Regions from separate parts of the Clostridium sp. BJN0013 genome, predicted to be linked through region 2. Evidence: riboswitches for the same ligand, from Rfam matches in the RefSeq annotation. Region 2 holds a riboswitch; each other region holds the start of a gene.
What was found. Region 2 has a riboswitch for S-adenosylmethionine ahead of AB3K27_RS09270 (methyl-accepting chemotaxis protein). Riboswitches for the same ligand answer to the same signal wherever they lie in the genome.

Region 1: another riboswitch for S-adenosylmethionine. It lies ahead of nifB (nitrogenase cofactor biosynthesis protein NifB); the one in region 2 lies ahead of AB3K27_RS09270 (methyl-accepting chemotaxis protein).
Region 3: another riboswitch for S-adenosylmethionine. It lies ahead of metA (homoserine O-succinyltransferase); the one in region 2 lies ahead of AB3K27_RS09270 (methyl-accepting chemotaxis protein).

Annotation. Positions count from the first base shown of each region.
Region 1 is NZ_CP162495.1:1,078,174-1,084,988, reverse strand. Features, by position in the region: gene AB3K27_RS05760 (nitrogenase component 1) at 1-387, opposite strand, end outside; partial or broken gene AB3K27_RS05755 (ABC transporter ATP-binding protein) at 709-1,194, opposite strand; gene AB3K27_RS05750 (ABC transporter substrate-binding protein) at 1,207-2,286, opposite strand; gene AB3K27_RS05745 (ABC transporter permease) at 2,328-3,155, opposite strand; gene nifB (nitrogenase cofactor biosynthesis protein NifB) at 3,185-4,456, opposite strand; SAM riboswitch class I at 4,631-4,734, opposite strand; gene AB3K27_RS05735 (hypothetical protein) at 5,009-5,998, shown strand; gene AB3K27_RS05730 (hypothetical protein) at 6,583-6,744, shown strand; gene AB3K27_RS05725 (GerAB/ArcD/ProY family transporter) at 6,737-6,815, shown strand, end outside.
Region 2 is NZ_CP162495.1:1,765,301-1,772,115, reverse strand. Features, by position in the region: gene AB3K27_RS09280 (hypothetical protein) at 1-591, shown strand, start outside; gene AB3K27_RS09275 (GMC family oxidoreductase N-terminal domain-containing protein) at 657-2,360, shown strand; gene AB3K27_RS09270 (methyl-accepting chemotaxis protein) at 2,443-4,080, opposite strand; SAM riboswitch class I at 4,160-4,263, opposite strand; gene AB3K27_RS09265 (GTP-binding protein) at 4,372-6,204, opposite strand; gene cysD (sulfate adenylyltransferase subunit CysD) at 6,270-6,815, opposite strand, start outside.
Region 3 is NZ_CP162495.1:1,996,064-2,002,878, forward strand. Features, by position in the region: gene metK (methionine adenosyltransferase) at 1-514, shown strand, start outside; gene AB3K27_RS10285 (PLP-dependent aspartate aminotransferase family protein) at 608-1,789, shown strand; gene metA (homoserine O-succinyltransferase) at 1,909-2,823, opposite strand; SAM riboswitch class I at 2,970-3,075, opposite strand; gene AB3K27_RS10295 (hypothetical protein) at 3,870-4,331, shown strand; gene AB3K27_RS10300 (hypothetical protein) at 4,482-4,874, shown strand; gene AB3K27_RS10305 (hypothetical protein) at 5,201-5,446, shown strand; gene ndk (nucleoside-diphosphate kinase) at 5,730-6,131, shown strand; gene AB3K27_RS10315 (GDSL-type esterase/lipase family protein) at 6,253-6,815, opposite strand, start outside.

The sequences.
Region 1 (6,815 bases), 690 kb from region 2:
GCCAAATACCATATCTGTTTCTTTCATATTAGTATTGATTATCTTTATATTTTGTATAGGCAGATTTCTAATGGCAAGTCCATTTCTATATATGGAATTGTAGGCTACCTGCCCTGTTCCACATCCTATTGGTGCATGTTGAATCAGAACTGCATCTCTTACATTTCCAGCCTGACATTCTACCATTTGCTCACTGCAAGTAGAACCTTGGGTAAAAGGTCCTGTAGCCTCACAAAGCCTTTTTCCTCCATTTCCCTTGCATCCTGCACAAGTAAAGGCAGAGTCTTTGGAAAGCTCTGAAGCTTTTCCGGTTTTCCAGCCAATAATAGTCCCCAGACGCTGTTCACGGGTATTTACTACAGAAGTATTAAGATTAAATTTCTTCATATATTACATCCTCCCTTGATTTAGGTATCTGAAAATAAATAATAAGTCAAAGGTGGTAAGGCTATTTTACATAAGACAAGGAAGCAGGTTCCTTTGATAGTGGGGCTATCATAGGGTTCTGCTGACGCAGTATTATGTAAGATAGACTACCATACTGGCTAATTATTTATTTGAAGATACCTTAGCTAATAAAACATGATTTTTTGTAAATTATATACTCAAATTAATACCATTAAATACCTCCTCATTTTTGTTACCTATCAATTTGCTTTCAACAAATTTTATTATTATATCTACAAACAACCCAAGAGCGGCTATAACAATTGCCACCCTCTGCTTCATACCTCCCGATAATTCATGGGGATATCTATTTTCAAAATTACTTAATCCCACAAGTTTAATAAATTTATTACTTATTTCTTTTCTTTCATTTTTTGGTATACCTTTTATCTCAAGGCCAAATTCAATATTTTGTTCTACAGTTCTCCATGGAAATAGTGCATATCCTTGAAAAATAATACCTCTGTCCAAATCTGGTCCTTCAATTAACTTATCATCTATATATAGTTCACCTGATGTAGGTTTAGACAACCCGGCCAAAATATCTAAGAAAGTTGATTTTCCACATCCACTGGGTCCTACAATAGTTATAAATTCCCCTTTTTTTATTTTTAAATTAAAATTGTCCAGTGCCAAAAATTTTTCACTTTTTTCGCCACTTTCAGATTTTACATCATAAAATTTCTGTACATTTTTAACTATAATTTTGTAATTATCAGATCTTGATTTCTCAATTACTTTACTCATTTAATTTTCCTCCTAATTTTTAACTATAAAATTTGGTGATGAAGCTAAGTTAGTATATTTATCAAACTTATGAGTGACTATATCACTAACCTTCACTTTTGTATCCTGAGGAAGTGCTCCGCTTTTTATACTCCCATCTATCCACTCTTGTATATCACTATCTTTTATAGTTCCATCAATGGCATAGTAATGATTGGCACTTACAGGTACTCCTATAGCCTCTTCTACCATTTTATTTACTTTAGCCCTTTCTTCCTTATTTGGAATACTTTCATTTATATACCTTTCTGCTTTTTTAACTGCCACTATAAACTTTTCAATCTCTTCTGGATGCTTTTCTATAAAGCTATCTGAAAAATAGTAAAGATAAGTTCCTCCATTTTCACCGGCTATAGGTTCGCTTGTAGTAAGTATATTACCTATTCCGCTATCTTCAATAGATTTATAGTATGGTGGGTGAACTACAGCAATTTGAATAAGACCTTTCTTTAGAGCTAGAACCTGTTCTACATCAGGCATTTGAATCCATTCAATTTTATCTATAGGTATATTATTTTGATCCACAAACAATTTATAAGATAAATAATCTACACAAGAATTTCTAGAATTAGTTCCAACTTTAACTTTTCCATCAAAGTTTTTAATATCTGCTAATGTTTTTATGGAACTATTCTTATTACTTACCCACCACATATGCTGAAGATGCTCATAGTCATCTGTATCTTTTGATGGTTCTACAATAGATCTTGCTACAGCTTTTATTTTGGCTCCTCCTTGTGCAGCAATGGCTAAATTATTAGGATGTGCATCTCCAAAATCATTATTCCCATTTAATATAGATGGAAGCCTTTGTGCAGGCTGTGTATCCCCTGTATACTCTACTTTTAAACCTTGTTCTTTAAAATATCCAAGCTTATCCGCTATTACAATAGGTGCTGCAGTACAATCTTTCCTGCTCCATGTTCTAACGACCTGTAACTCTTCACTTTTATCAGCATTAGCTGCTTCATCCTTATTACTGCCACAAGCTGAAAAAATCAATGTTGATACAAATACAGTACTTAATATTAAAGCTAATTTTCTATTTTTCATTTTTAGTTTCCCCCTTAAAAGTGCTTTATTATCTAATATTTTTAAGCTGTAAAAGATTCTTCTTTCCAGACTACAACCTTTCTTTCTATAAAAGCTATTGTTTTATTTATAAGTATTCCTAATACTGCAATTGTAAATGCTGCTGCAAAAAGTCTATTAATTTGAAAATTAACCTCTGAATTTAACACCATCCACCCAAGTCCTGCACTTGCACCAATCATCTCAGCTGCAATCAACATAAGAAATGCATTTCCCGAACTCAGTTTCAATCCTGCAAATATATTAGGTGCTGAACCCGGCAAAATGATTTTCCAAAACAATTTTACTTTAGATGTACCCATAGCCCTGGCGGCTTTAATCAGAAGTGGATCGATAGTTTTTACTCCTGTTATGGTACTAAACAGTATAGGCCATATGGAAACCCAAAATATTATCGATATTTTGGCTACCTCTCCAATTCCAAAAAGTAAAATAAAAACTGGAAGTAATGAAAAAGGATTCACCTGAGCTAAAATTTGAAGTAGGGGATCTAAAAATTCCTCAACCTTTTTAAATCCTCCCCCAAGTAAGAAGCCTAATGGTAGTGCTATAACTGCTGCCAGCATGAACCCTATTATGGCTCTCATAAGACTTACTTTAACATGTACTATCATTTCATTTTTCAATATAAGATCCCAAATTGTACTAATGGTTTCTGAAAAAGTAGGTATAAATTGGTGATCAGCTATACCTACTATGGGGGCTATCTGCCAAAAAACCAGAAACAATACAATGGCTAAACTTTTTCTTAAAATTTTAATTACCAATTCATTAAAACTGCCCTTGCTATTTGAAATTTTTATATTTTTTGTCATATTTTTTATATTCATATTTACCATTCCCCTTTGTACTTGAATATTTATGAATCTTTTTCAAGTAATTCTATGGCTTTTTTTATACTCTGTTCTATACTAAAATACATTTGAAATACTTTTATTCCCTTCTCATGCAGCATGGTCAAAGGTTCAAAACCTATCCTCAATACAAGTACTGCATTGCAATCCTCTATGCTTTTTAAGATATTTGATATCTTATTATCATGGCCATCACATTCACTTATACCACTGCAGTATTTGTTTATGATCCTTTTTTCTTTAAGTTCAATTTTCCCGTTTATTACATCATATATATAGAATTGTGACACATGTCCAAAATGTGCATCTACATTTACACCGGACTTAGTTGCAACTGCAAATCTATATTTACTCTTCTTATAAATTTTTTCTTTACTGTTAAGCTTAACTATATTTTTCCCTTTAAAATCATGTTCAGTATCATTTCTAAATTCACTAGATATATCCTTGTCTAAAGTTCCTATTGCATCTGCCCTACATTGTTTGCAATGATACATCTGCTTTAAATCCAGTTCGCATTTTTTTCTCATATGGTTTAACTCCAAATCACTTACAGTAGGCATATTCTCAAATACACTACCCTTAACAGGTATAAGAGGCATAATGTTTGTCATGTATGCTCCACACTCTTTAACTTTTTTAACTACTTCTGGAATATGATTGCTATTAATTCCTTTTATCATAACAATATTTACCTTGCATATTATACCTTTTTGAGTAATATATCTAAGACCTGATAATTGATTATTTAACAATACATTCCCTGCCTCTTCTCCTTCAAGAACACTTCCTAGATAATTAACATATTTATATATTTTGCCACTTATTTTAGGATCCACTGCATTTATAGTTATAGTGACATGAGTGACCCCCAGTCTTATTATTTCATCTGCATAAAAAGGCAACATCAATCCATTGGTAGAAAGACAAAATGTAATATTTGGTGATTCCTTTTTTATTAACTCTATAGACTTTTTAGTTTCTTCAAAATTTGCCAGTGGATCTCCTGGACCTGCTATACCCACTACAGTCAAATTTTTCACTTTTTCTTTTACTATATTAAATTTATCTCTAGCTTCCTCAGGAGTTAAAACTTCACTGGTAACCCCTGGTCTAGTTTCATTCACACAATCATATTTTCTATTGCAAAAGTTACAGCTTATATTACACTTTGGTGCTACAGGGATATGCATTCTTGCATATTTATGGGCAATACAGTTGTAACAGGGATGGGTTAATGTCCTCTCTTCTATACTTCTTGCAAAATCTATGCTCATATTTTATTTATCTCCTCTCTGCATAACTTAAATATAAAAAAAGACTAAGTAAACCGAATAAAATTCAGTTTACTTAGTCTCCAGTGTGTCTGGTCAACTAAGGTATCGAAATTAATATTATACAATAAAAAACTTCTTACAGATGAAATGTAAGAAGTTTAACTCTTTCTTAATGTCTCATCTTTCAGGTTACCCCGCAGGAATTAGCACCATTGAATAAATAACATCCAGGTTGCCGGGCATCATAGGGCCAGTCCCTCCGCCTCTCTTGATAAGAAATTTTATATTAAATTTTAACTAACATAATGTGTATTTTTACTTGTTGATAGTACTATACAATTTTTTAGTTCTTTTGTCAATAGCTAATTTTTTATAATTTAAAATTTTTTTTGTAGATTTCAATCATTTATCAACCTCATATATAATTGTTTAATTTACACAAAGTTTATATGTTTTTTAAAAATTTTTCTTGCTTTTTTACACTTTATATTGATATAACTAAGTCATGAGAGATACGCCTGGAATCTCAATATTGATTTGGAGGATAATAAAATGGATAATAAATCTGTACAGGGAAAAGTTCAAACAGTATTAGGTCTAGTAGACAGCAATAAATTGGGATTTACTATTACACATGAGCATCTTTTGATGGATATGTCTATATTAGTTCCAAAGTTTGTTACTCTTCTATTCAGAAAAATAGCTAGGAATATGAAGAAAACAAATGTAGACGATGCAATCCATGAAGCCATTTTATTCAAAAAAGCTGGCGGCAATACCATTGTTGACGTGACACCTCGTCATATTCGTTTTGATACCCAGGTGTTGGTACGTATTGCTAAAGAGACAGGAATCAACATTGTTATGGGTACGGCTTATTATATTGAACCCACATTGCCAAGGGACATGAATAACAAGACTATAGAAGATATTGCCAATGAGTATATTAATGACATTACAAAGGGTTTCGATGATACTGGAATTAGGGCAGGCATCATTGGAGAAATTGGTTGTTCCTGGCCAATCACGGAAAATGAGATAAAATCTCTTAAAGCAGCAGCAATTGCTCAAAAGGAAACTGGAGTACCAATAAGTATTCATTCTGCTTTTCATCCTGATGCACCATTTGAGATTTTAATAATATTAACAGAAGCTGGTGCTGACCCAGAACGAATTATTCTAGGTCATATGGAATTTGCTTTTTCTAATGAAGCAAGATTAAAATTTGCTGATTTGGGCTGCCATATACAGTTTGATAGTTTAGGAGTTTCTGACACGGTGTTTAAAAGGTCTGGTTGTAAGATAACAACAGACGTTCAACGTGTAGACCAAATCAAGGAACTGATTGAACATGGTCATTTGGGCCAGATACTGGTTTCTCACGATTTCTGCACTAACGATTGTATGACTTATACTGGTGGTCCAGGTTATATTCATATACCAACTAAAATTCTACCATTAATGAAGGAAAAAGGCCTGTCAGATGCACAAATTCATACAATAACAGTAGACAATCCTGCACATATTCTAAGTATTACATAATTTTTCTGTGATCTAACAGATGCAATGTATAAGCAAAAGAAACGTTTATTCCTTTGTAGTAAACCGTTATATAATAGCATCGGTTGTTTTTATTCTAACGCTAGAAAACCGTATTGCTAATATGATACAATTTTTATATGCACAGTTTGGCGTTGTATAATATTGTACAAGGATAGGAGAACAAAAAAATGGATTATAAAAAGTTCATAGAGGAAAAAATGAACTAGATGATTTTGCAACAGATATTGGAGTAAGGATTCTGGAAATCGGGGATGGCTATGCTTGTGGTGAGCTTCTTATTAAGAAGATACACATAAATCCCATTAATGCTGTACATGATGGTGTTATTTTTACCTCTGCAGATAAAATAAATAATACCATAAACAAATTATTATTTAGACAGATAATTACGTGTTTATATAAAGAAACTATGTATTAAGGTTATAATATATGCTTATATCAGGAATAGAAGGGTATTTATGTCACTAACTACAGAGTTATATGGAAATTTATTTGGATACATATATAATTCAAGTAAATATTTTTAATGAAGCTTGGAAAATATAAATTATGAGGTGATATAAATGACTGATAAAAAATACAGTGTAGGTAAAAATACTGATATAAGCAATATAAAAGATATATTTATAAGGTTACCTATATGGAAGATGAATAAAAGACCTGATGCTATCCCACATAATGATCCTACAAGACAAAGTGATTTTAGGAATGAAAAAAATGAATAAAACTCAGAATATCTTCTTAACCCCAAGTCAGTTTATATTTATACTAAAATCAGCTATTGTAGGTATTGAGC
Region 2 (6,815 bases):
CCCCACACAAACATAACCTTTAAGGCATTAGTTGATGCTGCAATACCTAAAACTCCTAAATTAGCAGAAAATCATGGGCCTATTCAATTATTCGGGGCATTGGACTGTAACATCCACGGATATGAAATATGGATATTAAATCACTTTGTTTCTTTACATATACCTCCACTAGATGTGAATATTTATCTGTCCAACTCAACTGCAAAAATGCTGGACGTAGCTGCCAGACAACTGATTGATTCCAAAGAAAATAAAAAATCTATAGATTCTAAATTATTCAGAGAAAAATATATATTTGCATCCCTTGAACCAGAAGATCGCTTTCGTGCCATAACTCTTTTAGAGGAACTAAAAATTAACCCTGCATATTTACCACTGCCTTTTTATAATAATCCCGGTCTTATAGTTTCCCTGACTGGCGGAATAGTTATGTTTATTACAATAGGTTACTACACTGAATGGTCAGCATACGGTTCAACAAGTATGGAAACACCTAATAAACGAAAATTAGAGCAATTTCCTATAGGATGGGAGCAAGTAGGATATCCCGGCCCGTCTAAAGGATACCATGCTTTTAGAGGATATTTATGAGTAAAATTCTACCTGAACCTAAAATCACTTAATTATATAAGTTCGTAAAATAGGAGGTGTATTTTATGGAAAAAGATGCTGATGTAATAGTTATAGGCGCGGGAGGAGGAGGTCCGGTAGTTGCCAAAGAACTTGGTGAAAAGGGCATAAAAGTTTTATTGCTTGAAGCAGGAACATGGTATGGAAACAAGAAATGGCCCAATCCACTGCAGGAACAAGGAGCTGTAAGCTCTGCTGATACTGAAGACTTAAGTGATGAAATTTTACATAGATGTTTTACAGATTATGAAGGAGATACAAACGATAATGTAATTGGCAGATTTCGCTGGGGACCTGCAGATAGGCGAAAACCTGCCTGGTTTAGAAGGCTTCCTCAAGGAGGCTTTGCCTGGCAAAGTTCCAGCATAGGCGGCACTACACTGCTTTATTTGGGAAATTCCCCCAGAGCTTTTCCTTCATCCGTAAATGATACATGGCCGATTTCTTATAAGGAACTAATTCCATACTACGAAAAAGTTGAATCTACACTTCCTGTTTCTCAGGCCCCAATGACAGATAAGGAAGAGTTATTTTTTTATGGTGCTAAGAAAGCTGGATGGCCAATTTTAAAAACTCCTGATATAACAAATCCAGGATATAGAACTCAGCCTAATGCAATCTTACCCCCTGATCCTGATATAAATAATTTAGATTTTAAATTTGAATATAGTACAGAAGGCTGTACTCTTTGCGGCCATTGTATGAATGGATGCAGCATAGGTCCTTCAGTAGAAAGAGTAGCAAAACGTTCTACACTAATCAGTTATATTCCTTTAGCCTTAAAAACCAATAATGTAGAAATCAGACCTAATACATTTGTTACAAAAGTTTTAACAAGAAAGGATAGTACGGGAAACTTAAAATCTATAGGCATTAAATATAAGGACACATGGACAGGAGAAAATGGGGAACTTAAAGCAAAAGTTATAGTAATGTCCGCAGGTCCTATAGAATCCCCCAGATTATGGTTAAATTCAAAACTCCCACATAACCCCTGGGTGGGAAAAGGATTGACAAATCATTGGTTTGACTGTATATCTGGAATATTTGAGGAAAAAGTTTTAATGAATATATTAGGTACCCCTGATGTACGACCCTATGTGGGCCAAAATTCGGCAGCCAGATTTGACTATCCAGGCCTTGGATCACTCCAGGGACTAGGTGTAAGTCCTGGAATATATTCTACACTATCCTATTCCCTAAGCAGATATGGCTACAATTTTTTACATAAACCTGCTTCTAAAGAACCCTGGGATATTAGAGGAAGAGTAGTAGGTCAGGAACTTAAAGAAATTATGATGTCATATCCACAGACTTTAAGTATTTTACTATTTACTGACGATACCCCAAATAGTAAAAATACTGTTACACCGGATAATCTCATAAAGGATGAAAATGGTTTTGTACCTGTAATTAAATATATTCCCTCCAAAAATGATATGCAAAAAAGAGATAAACTTGCAGCAATTGCAGCGGATATACTAAAAAAAGCAGGAGCTAGTAAAATCATACGTACAGACTGTACCTCTGGCCTATTGGTTCATATGCAGAGCACTATGCGTATGGGATATGTTACTGATACAAATTGCGAAGCAAAACAGGTAAAAAGACTATTTATTGCAGACAACAGTGTACTATATAACAGCTTAGGAGGAGCTAATCCTACTCTTACAACACAGGCTCTGGCAACACGTACCGCAGAAAAAATAGTCCATAAATATTTTAATTAACTGCAAATTTTTGCTATATTCCTAAATAAGTGATTCTATATTCAGGGGAAGTTTTTTCCACCTGAATCTTAGAATTACTTGATTATCCTAATATCAAATCTCCCATTAATACTCCTGTAATTTCACTTTCTTTATTTCTAACTGGAACTGAAAGAGCTATACAATAATTATTGGTATCTACAGATATATAGGGCTCAGATTGATATTCCTTTCCTTTTATTGATTCTTTAAAATAGGGTCTGTGGGAAAAACTAGTATATATCTCTTCCTCACTATAATCCAATGTTATAGCTTTTCTAAGCCCATCCCTCTGTACCAATCCAAATAATTCAAAATAAGGGTATTTATTTATATTTTTTGTTAATATTTCAGTACAAATATTATAATCCATGGTACTTAAACCTTCAATTTGTGCTATCTGCCTAAGTACCTCTAATCCTGTTTCTATATTCTTATACACTTCCTCATCTACATTATAATCTTTAGCAAAAGAGGATATGCCCTCTTTTAAGTTTTTATTCATATCTGACAAATTCGATATAGAATCAAAGGCATTTTTCATAGCAGATAACTGTTCTTGGGAAGCTGACGCTACTTGCTGGGTAGCTTCAGAAGTATTTTCTGATATTTCACATACCTTTCTCATAAGATCTCTTGTATCAATTACTTTTTTATTTTGTATATTTATAACTTTATTTATATCTTCTATGGAATCTATAGATTTTTTACTTTCTATATATATATTATCTAAATTTTCTTTTGTAGCATTGGAAAATGTTATGGTTTCACTAAATATTTTAGCTTCATTATCCATGTTAGCAGATATGTCCGTTATTTCTGATTTAATCTCATCTATTATATACTGAATTTCTTTGGCCTGATTGGAGGATATAGCAGCCAGTTTTCTTATTTCATTTGCCACTACTGCAAAACCTGAACCACTTTCTTTTGCCTTTGCAGCTTCTATAGAAGCATTTAAGGAAAGCAAATTAGTATTTTTACTTATATCATTTACTGCATCTGCTATATTTTGAATTTTAAAAGCTTTTTCATATAAATTTTTTACTTTTGATACTAAGTCTATATTTAAATCTGAAGACTGGTTCATCTTTTCAATTAATTCTTCATAAGTTTCACTACTGTGTTTTACTACTTCCATCATAGAATGAGCATTATTTGCAACCAATTCTCCATTTTGTGATATGGATTTATGTCCTTCCACAAATTCTTTAATAAGTGTTTCCGTTTTAATTGCATCATTCATCTGTTCTATCATATCCTGGGATATATTATTTATAGCAGAACTGGTTTCTTCACCTGATCTCTCTACCAATAATGCATTTGAGCTTAAATCTTCGCAGTAATTTACAACTTTATCAGTCATTATATTGGTTTCATTTATAAATCCCCGTATACTTAGAATCAATATATTTATACTTGAACACAGATCACTAAAAATACTTTTATCATATATTTTTATTTTTTTTGTTAAATCTCCCCGGGATATCTCTTCTATAGACCCGCTAATATCTTCCAAGGATTTAAGAGTGAAATTTAATATTATAAGAACAGCCGTAACTAAAATTACAATTAATAAGACCCATACAATATTATTTAATATAATACCCTTTCCTCCAATAATACTAGAAACAATAAAAACTAATAGTGTTAAAAATACCGAACTTACTCCAAATATAAGGCCTATCCTTTTACCTTTCATATTTAAAACCTCCTAAAAACAAAATTGAAATACAAAAACCTCTTCTTAATAATTAAGAAGAGGCCAAAAATATAGCATCCTCTCATCTCTAAGGAAATTTCCTTCAGGATTTAGCACATTTCTAGAATGTCTAGCTGTTGCCGGGTTTCATAGGGCCAGTCCCTCCACCTCTCGTGATAAGAGCGTATATAATATGTATTCATTTTTTATTACAATAAATTATATACATTATGACTATAATTTGTCAACAACTTTACAGGATTCAAAATTGATTTTTAATACTATATTTTATCAATAGCCAAGTGTTTTTATAATATCTTTAACTTTTACATCCGAATTAAATTCTGGATTATCTATATAGAGCATTATAACTGGATAATCAGCCCTTTCATACTTAAATATATTATCACTATCTTCACTAAAAACAGTTGGATTTCTCTTTTTATATACTTCTTTAGGCGCATCTATGAATATTTCTACATAATTCTCCGCTCCAATTATATTTTTTGCATATTCTCTATCCCCTTTAAATCTGCTTACAGATGTAACTATGGTTATGGTGCCGCTATCTGCAAATAAATTAGCCACTTCTGCAATTCTTCTAGTCTGTTCATGGGCATCTTCTGAATTAAATGTAAGATCGGAGCTGAGTCCAAACCTTAGATGGGAAGAATCAAGATAGTATACTTTTTTCCCTAAATCCACAAGTTTTTTCTCAAGTTTAACTGCTATTTCATTTTTTCCACATCCAGGCAGCCCTGTAAGCCAAATAACTCTTCCTTTCTGGCCCAGTTTCAACTCTCTATCTTTTCTTGATACAAGTCTTTTTCTTATGGATATATTTTTACTTTTTACATCTTTTATTTCCCTTTTCAACGAATCTTCTATATTTGAAATAATTCCTCCACCGCTTATATCGTAGCCATCTACTATAACAAATCTTCCTGTAGATTGAAACTGACTGAATTCATCAAAACATATAGGTTCTTCCGTTTTTATAGTAACTTCTGCTACATCATTTTTCTTTAGAAAATTTAGATTTTCACTGCTATTTAATGTAGATGCATCAATTATTTTGTTTACAGATATTATATTGAATTTTACCTCCTGAGTTTCAATTTTAAGTTTATAGGTCTTATCCTTTACCAATTTATTATTTCCAAGCCAGAATACATTGGCATTGAACACATTTCCTACGGTAATTGGAGAACCTTTGTGACATATAACTTCCCCCCTTTTATTGTAAAATTCATCTTCTAGAGTAATACCTACAGACATACCTGCAACTGCTACATCTGACTTATCTTTTTCCTGCCATGCCTCAATAGACTTTACTCTTGTACTTTTTCCTGAGGGATAAATTATAATTTCATCCCCTTTTTTCAAAGTACCAGACTGAATTCTACCTGCTATAATTCTTCTGTTGTCAAATTTATATACATCCTGAATAGGAAATCTTAGATCTTTTTCTTCAATTCCCCTATCTTTTTCTATATTATCCATACTCTCTAAAACAGTTTGGCCATTATACCAAGGCATTTTATCCGATTTTTTAGCTATATTCTCACCCTTTGAAGCTGAAATAGGTATATACCTTTCTGGATAGATATTTATATTATTTAAAAATTCATTGAATTCCACTTGAACCTCATTAAATCTCTTTTCCGAATAATCTACCAGATCCATTTTATTTATAACTACAAATACCTTTTTTATACCAATAAGCGAAAGTATATACCCATGTCTTTTTGACTGCTCCATAACACCTTCTTTGGCATCTACGACCAAAATAGCTGCCTCTGCACTGGCAGCTCCTGATATCATATTCTTTAAGAATTCTTTATGTCCCGGTGCATCTATAATTACATAGTCTCTTTTTTGTGTGAAAAATTGAAGCATGGTTATATCTATGGTTATACCCTGCTTTTGTTCTTCCTCAAAGGCATCTAGCAAATATGCATACTCAAACTTTTTTCCATTATCTTCAGATATCTTTTTTACTTTTTCAATTTCACCTTCAGGCAGTGAATTAGTATCATAGAGCAATCTGCCTATTAGAGTTGATTTACCGTGATCTACATGTCCAACCACTACTATATTTAAATTTTCTCTGTCTCTTGCCATTTAAATACCCCCTATTTTATTCAATTCATAATTCCATTTAATATCAATTGTGAACTGTGAATTGTCTACATATATCCTTCTTTTCTTAATTTTTCAAGAGCATGGGCATCTGCCTTGTCCTGTGCCCTTCCGGATCTTTCTGTCTCATTGGTATTTTTAAGTTCTTCTATTATTTCATCTAAACTTGACGCATTGGAATCAATAGGATTTGTACAAGGTGCACATCCAAGGCTTCTATATCTTTTACCATTCTTTGCAAAATAAAGATCCACCACTGGAATATTCTCTCTCTTCACATATTCCCATATATCCAATTCAGTCCAGTTTATAATAGGATGTACTCTTATATGGTTACCCTTTTTAAAATCAGTTTTAAACTGATCCCAAAGTTCAGGAGGTTGATCTGTGTAATCCCACTTGGACTCTGCATTTCTCTCACTAAATACTCTTTCTTTGGAACGTGAACCTTCTTCATCTCTTCTAATACCTACAATAAGCCCTTCAAATTTATGTTTGTCTATTACCTGTTGAAGTCCATCTGTCTTTAGTGCCCTGCAGCAAACAAGTCTTCCCTTTTCCGGTCCAATGCCCTCTTCTAAGGCTTTAGTATT
Region 3 (6,815 bases), 230 kb from region 2:
GGTTAATCCTACTGGACGATTTGTAAAAGGGGGGCCAGAAGCGGATTCAGGTCTTACGGGAAGAAAAATAATAGTTGATAGTTATGGAGGATATGGGAGACACGGAGGCGGAGCATTTTCAGGGAAAGATCCAACTAAGGTAGACAGGTCAGGAGCTTATGCTGCAAGGTGGGTGGCAAAAAATTTGGTGGCAGCGGGCATAGCAGATAAAATTGAAGTAGAAATAGCCTATGCCATAAGTGTTGCTAAACCTGTATCTATAAGTGTAGATACTTTTGGCACAGGTAAAGTAATAGATGATGATCAAATAGTAGAAATTATAAATGAAGTATTTGATTTAAGGCCGGCAGCTATTATAAGGGATCTTAATTTAAGAAGACCTATATATAAAAATACTGCTGTATATGGACATTTCGGCAGAACTGACATAGATGCCCCTTGGGAAAGGCTTGATAAAGTTAATGAAATAAAAAGTGTATATAAAAATTATAAAAAATTGGTCAGCAGTCTTTAATTATATTAGTATATCAAATAAATCATTATACCTTGCATAATACTGCTTGAACAGCAGTATTATGCAGCAAAATATTGGAGGGGAAAATATAAGATGATTGATAAGAACAATGTTGATTTTATAACAAAATGCATTCATGTAGGAAATGGAATTGACAAGGAAACAGGAGCTATCAGACGTCCTATAACTATGGCAAATTGTTATAGACTGCCGGAGGATGCATCTTCTATAAATTGGAGTGATGTAGATCAGCTACTTTATACAAGGAATACTTCTGCTAACCAGATATACCTTCAGGAAAAGTTAGCTTCCCTTGAGGAGGGAGAAGATTGTGTGGTACTTGCAAGTGGTGTTTCTGCATTGGCTGGTGTATTTTTTGCCTTTTTAAATAAGGAGTCACATGTAATTTGTTCCAATGTCTCCTATATAGCAGTTTATAGATTATTAAATGAATATTTACCAGATAAGTATGGAATAGAAGCAAGTCTTGTAGACACTTCTAATTTAGAAGAGATAAAAAGAGCAATACGACCAAATACAAAGCTTATCCATATTGAAACTCCAGGAAACCCTACTACTAAAATAAGTGATATTGAAGAAATATCTAAAATTGCAAAATCCATTGGAGCTTTATTAAGTGTTGATAGCACCTTTGCATCTCCATTTTTACAAAAACCTCTGCAGCTTGGGGCTGATCTTGTCATACACAGCTTGACAAAGTATATAAATGGACATGGAGATGCCATGGGAGGAGCAGTAATTGGTAAAAAAGAACTTATAGATAAAATAAAACGTGAAGCTATGGTTAATCTGGGAGGAACTATAAGTCCTTTTAATGCATGGTTAATTATGCGTGGAGTTGTAACACTTCCACTGCGTATGAAACAGCATAGTGAAACTGCATTGGAGGTGGCTAAATATCTTGAATCAAACCCAGTAGTAAAGTTTGTAGCATACCCTGGACTAGAAAGCCATCCGCAGCATGATATTGCCAAGAAACAGATGAAAATGTATTCGGGGATAATTTCTTTTGCACTTAAAGCAGATGTAGATACACATAATAAATTTATTAATTCACTGGAATTGATCACTCAGGCCGTTTCATTAGGGCATGATGAGAGCTTAATTGTTTATACTGGCCCAAATGATGAGAGAATTAACTTTTACCCAGAGGTGTTTAAGGATGGATATGTTAGATTTAGCATAGGACTAGAAAGTGCTAGTGATATTATATCTGATTTAAAACAGGCCTTGGAAAAATGCGGATTACAGTAAGTTGGTAAATAAAAATTAAGTAAGCATTATCTGGAGAAATACTTACTTAAAGAGCAGATTTAATTTTTATGTAAATCTGCTCCTATTTAGTATAATAGAATTATTTTAAATAGATATTATTATAGCTTATTCAAATCATAAGGTGTTTCCTGATATACATAATAATTGAGCCAATTTAAAAATAGTAGGTTAGAATGGCTTTTCCAATTTGATAAAGGGGTTTTATCTGGATTATCATCTGGAAAATAATTTTTGGGTATATCTATAGGTAAATTCAGTGCTATATCTCTTTCATATTCTGATTTTAATGTTAAAGTATCATATTCAGGATGTCCAGCAATAAAGATCTGGCGTCCACCTTTTGTCGCTACTATATAGACACCAGCTTCCTTGGATTCAGAAATTATTTCTAGTTCAGGAATTTTTTCGATATCCTTTCTTTTTACAAAGGTATATCTGGAATGTGGCGCATAAAATATATCATCAAAACCTCTAAAAAGTTTAATATTAGCCCTATTTATAGTATGAGAGAAAACACCGGATATTTTTTTATCCAGCATATATTTTGGAATTTTAAAGTGATGGTAAAGTCCTGCCTGAGATCCCCAGCATATATACATAGTTGAATAAACATTTTGGGTACTCCAATCCATAATTTCAGTTAATTCTTTCCAATAATCAACGTCCTCAAATTCAAGTTTTTCTATGGGTGCACCTGTTATTATCATACCATCGAATTTTTTGTTTTTTATCTCTTCAAAAGTTTCATAATATTTAATTAAATATTCTTCAGGAGTATTTTTTGAATTATGAGACTTTAAATACATTAAAGATATATCAACTTGTATAGGTGAATTACTTAACAATCTTAAAAGTTGTATTTCAGTAATGGTTTTAAGGGGCATTAAATTTAATATAATTATATTAAGTGGTCTTATATCTTGTCGTACTGCATGATTTTCATTCATAACAAATATATTTTCAGCTTTTAATACTTTAGAAGCTGGAAGATTATTAGGTATATTTATTGGCATAAAATCCCTCCTTAAATTATAATATTTTTAGTGGTAATCAAATAAAAATCTTATTATTCAAATTTCAATTTTGGAGTTAAAATAAAATAAAAGTTATTTTTCTGTAAGAAAAATAACTTTTACAATAAACTAATTTGAAATTATTTTCCTTATCTCTCAGAAATAATCTGCTGGAATTAACACCATACATTTTAATAAAATGTTGGTTGTCGGGTTTCATAGGGCCAGTCCCTCCGCCGCTCTTGATAAGATTAAATTTGATTTTATATTACATGCTATACTAAAATTTCATTTTTGTCAATAATTCATTTTAACTGAAGACTAATCGATTTAAAGACCGGATTCTCTAAATTTATGTTCTGAAGTTCTTATTAAATTATGTAAAGGCCGTTTTAAAAGTGACAAAAGTAAAAATACACAAGAAAAATCATAATTATTACTGCTTAGTTTATTTTGAATATCTTTTAATTCTTTATTTAAATTTATGTAATAATATATTATATTACTGACTAGTCAGTAATATAATTAAACATCTTTTTTGTACTGGTGTCAATAAATTAAACCATGAAATTTATTGATTAGTCTATTTATTCTCTTAGACTTTATCTAAATCTAGAAATCATTTAACATAAATAGTATATGAGAATTAAAGCATGGCCAATCTTAGATAAAAAAGAGTATGCTGTTTATAGAGTAGTTAGTAAAGGCATAATAGGAGATAGGCTGGCGTTAAAAATGCCTTAAATACGAAACTTATATAATTTATGGATTATGTGATATAATAATATGTAATGTAGATAAAGTATTAGTTCAGTAACAAATTGTATAAAAAATTTTAATGAATAAATATTTATTTTGAAATTTCACTTTTTATAATACCTTAGTTTTTTCAAAATGAGTATAATCAGTGTAAACCATGTTACTGGTTATAAATTGTTAACAATATTGACACATAAGTGTAATAACTATTTAGTAATATGTAGTAATATTCATTATTATAAAATTATTATAAAAGCCTTTTTAGGCGGAAATGGAGAGAAATTATTATGAAATTTAAAGGTAAGAGTGCATTTGAAAAATCAGGTAAGTTTTCCAGCTGGATTGCTTTTTATATTGCTGCTTTAGTCACAGCATTGGTTGGAATTGCATTATTGGTAAATAATATTATATTATTTAGAAAGACTGTAAATCAATATGTAGCTCAAGGGTATTCTGCAAATATTGTACTTGAACAATTAGTACCATCTCAATTATTACCTGGAATATTTGAGTTTATTGGTGTGTATGGGGGAATTGTATGTATTTTAATAGGAATAGGTATAATTAATAAGAAATTTTCAAAACTTTTTGGTAAATTATATAATTGTGATAATAGTTTAGAAGAAGATATGCCAGAACAAGAGGTTATCGAAGTAAATCAGGCAGAAAATGTAGAAACTCCAAAAAACACAGAAATGGATAAATACGATGAAAATAAGGGTATAGAAGAGACAAATAAAGAACAATAGCCAGTAAAAAAAGTTTTACTTTTTAATCTTAAGTCAGTACATATTAAACATATAATTATATAAAGAAAAATAATTTATATTATTTTATTCCAATATTAAAAAAAAGATTATATAATTTAATTAAAACAAAAATATGGGGGATGTTTGCTGATGGATTGGAAAGAAAAGTATATTTATGAATTATGCAGTAAAACAATTGATGGCGAAAAGGCGTTAAATGCAATTAATAACTTTGTAGCTGAGATGAAAAACGTATTAGACAAGTATTATGTAAAAAAGTCTACTATAGAAATTGATGAGGATAAAAATACTATTAAAATTTATGGAAATGTTATAAAATGGAATATTACTGGAGAAAAATTTGAATTAAGTTCTAATAATGGTAAAAGTATAAATATATCTGTTTATAAAAATAAACATAAAATTAGATATTGTGAGGGTAGTCATACTAAAAAATCAGGAGTGTATATACTTAATAATAGTGATGCATACAATCATTATGTAGATGAAGCTTTTGAATATCTGTTAATGCTAGATAATTAGTGTATTAAATTTTTTAATTATTCTTCTCTTTGTATTGAAAATTAATATGTAAATCATTAAAATATCATAAATCTATTTTATCCGAAGGCTGCCGACAACATTCACAACTCCTTTAAAGTGGGAGATAATCACTGATATGCTATGGATAAGTTCTTCCAAGGTTCAAATGGAAAAAGGTAGTTCTCATGAGTAAGTTCCACCTGAACCTAAGAATCACTTGATATGTAAATTATATTACAGTATAAATGAAAAAGAATAGTGGCAACATATAAACGTAATTTAAAGTGGTTAGATTATAGATTCATGATATGGAGGAGAATAAAAGTATGAATATTAACGACAAGAATTTACAAGAAGCAAGAAAATTAAATCAACAATCTAAAAATAAAAAGGGAAATGCATCAAGCAATGTGAGTTCTTTAATAAATAATGATTCAAATATTCAAGAAGCCAGACAATCGAACCAGCAATCAAGGGAAAAAAGTAGTTCACCTAGTTTTACTAATAGTATAAATAATTTAGAAGAAACTAAAAAATTAAATCAACAATCAAGACAAAATAAAGGTAAATAACTAACTAATTAATTTTACCAGTAAAATTTACAAATAAAATCCATCATATTACAGTAACATAATATGATGGATTTTAGTAAATATTTTATAAATGTGAAGTGTGAAGTTTTATTGCATTGATTAGGAATTTAAGCATATCATCTCAATTAAGAGGACAGCCCTAATAAAAAAGATTATGAAGTGTTTTAAATTATATAATATACATTTAAAAATTTATACGATTGAACTTAAAAATTGTTTGATAAATTATGGCAGTTTATAAAAATAGAAAGAAGTGATATATATGGAAAGGACATTAGTACTTATAAAACCAGATGCTATGGAAAGAAAATTAATGGGTGAGATAATATCTATTTATGAAAAAAAGGGATTGCATATAGCCGCTTTAAAGATAGTAAAGCCAACTATAGAAATAGCTGAAAAACATTATAATGAACATAAAGGCAAACCATTTTTTCAAGAGCTGATTAATTTTATTACACGCAGTGAAGTCTGTGCTTTAATTATAGAGGCGGATAATGCAGTAGAATTAGTGCGAAAAATAAATGGAGATACAGACCCTTTAAATGCAGAAGTAGGAACTATAAGAGGAAAGTTTGCTATATCAAAATCTGAAAATGCAGTCCATTCCTCAGATAGCTCGGAAAGTGCAGAACGTGAAATAGAAATATGGTTCTCTAATTAAATTTTATTTAAGTGGTATATTGAGTTAAAGCTGAAATATCAAATTGAAATTATTATGCTCTAACTTTAAAGCTTAAACCAGTAAAAGCAGCTTATACAACAAAAATTAATTTTAAGGGAAATTATTTGCAATAACCTTTAACTGCATCTCTCCATACTATATATCCCTTTCCATTTATATGCAGTCCATCTACAGTATATTCCCGGTAAAGCTTATTTTCATTGGGTAAAGTGAAAAGAGAATATAAATCTATATATTTAATATCAAAATTTTTACAAAGTTCTCTTAAAGAAGCATTTAGCTCTATTATTTGTTTGTCATTTGTATTAGTTTTAAATAAATCCTTATTTATAGGTAGTACACTTTGAACATATATAGTAGTGTCAGGGGAATTCTCTTTTATAGTTTCTAGTATCTTAGAGTAGTTAGTTATTATGTTTTTTGAGGTTAAGCCCCTGCCTATATCGTTTATTCCCAGCATAATAAAAATTTTGCTTGGTTTTAATCTGGTTATTTCACTTATTCTATTTAATGTACCAGAGGTTGTATCATAACTTATACCTCGATTTAACACATTAGGATTATTCAATAGTTCATTCCATTCGGCAATATCTATCAAGCTATCTCCTAAGAATATTATTTTTCCATAACCACTATAGGTATTCATAAAAGTGGTTACTCTGT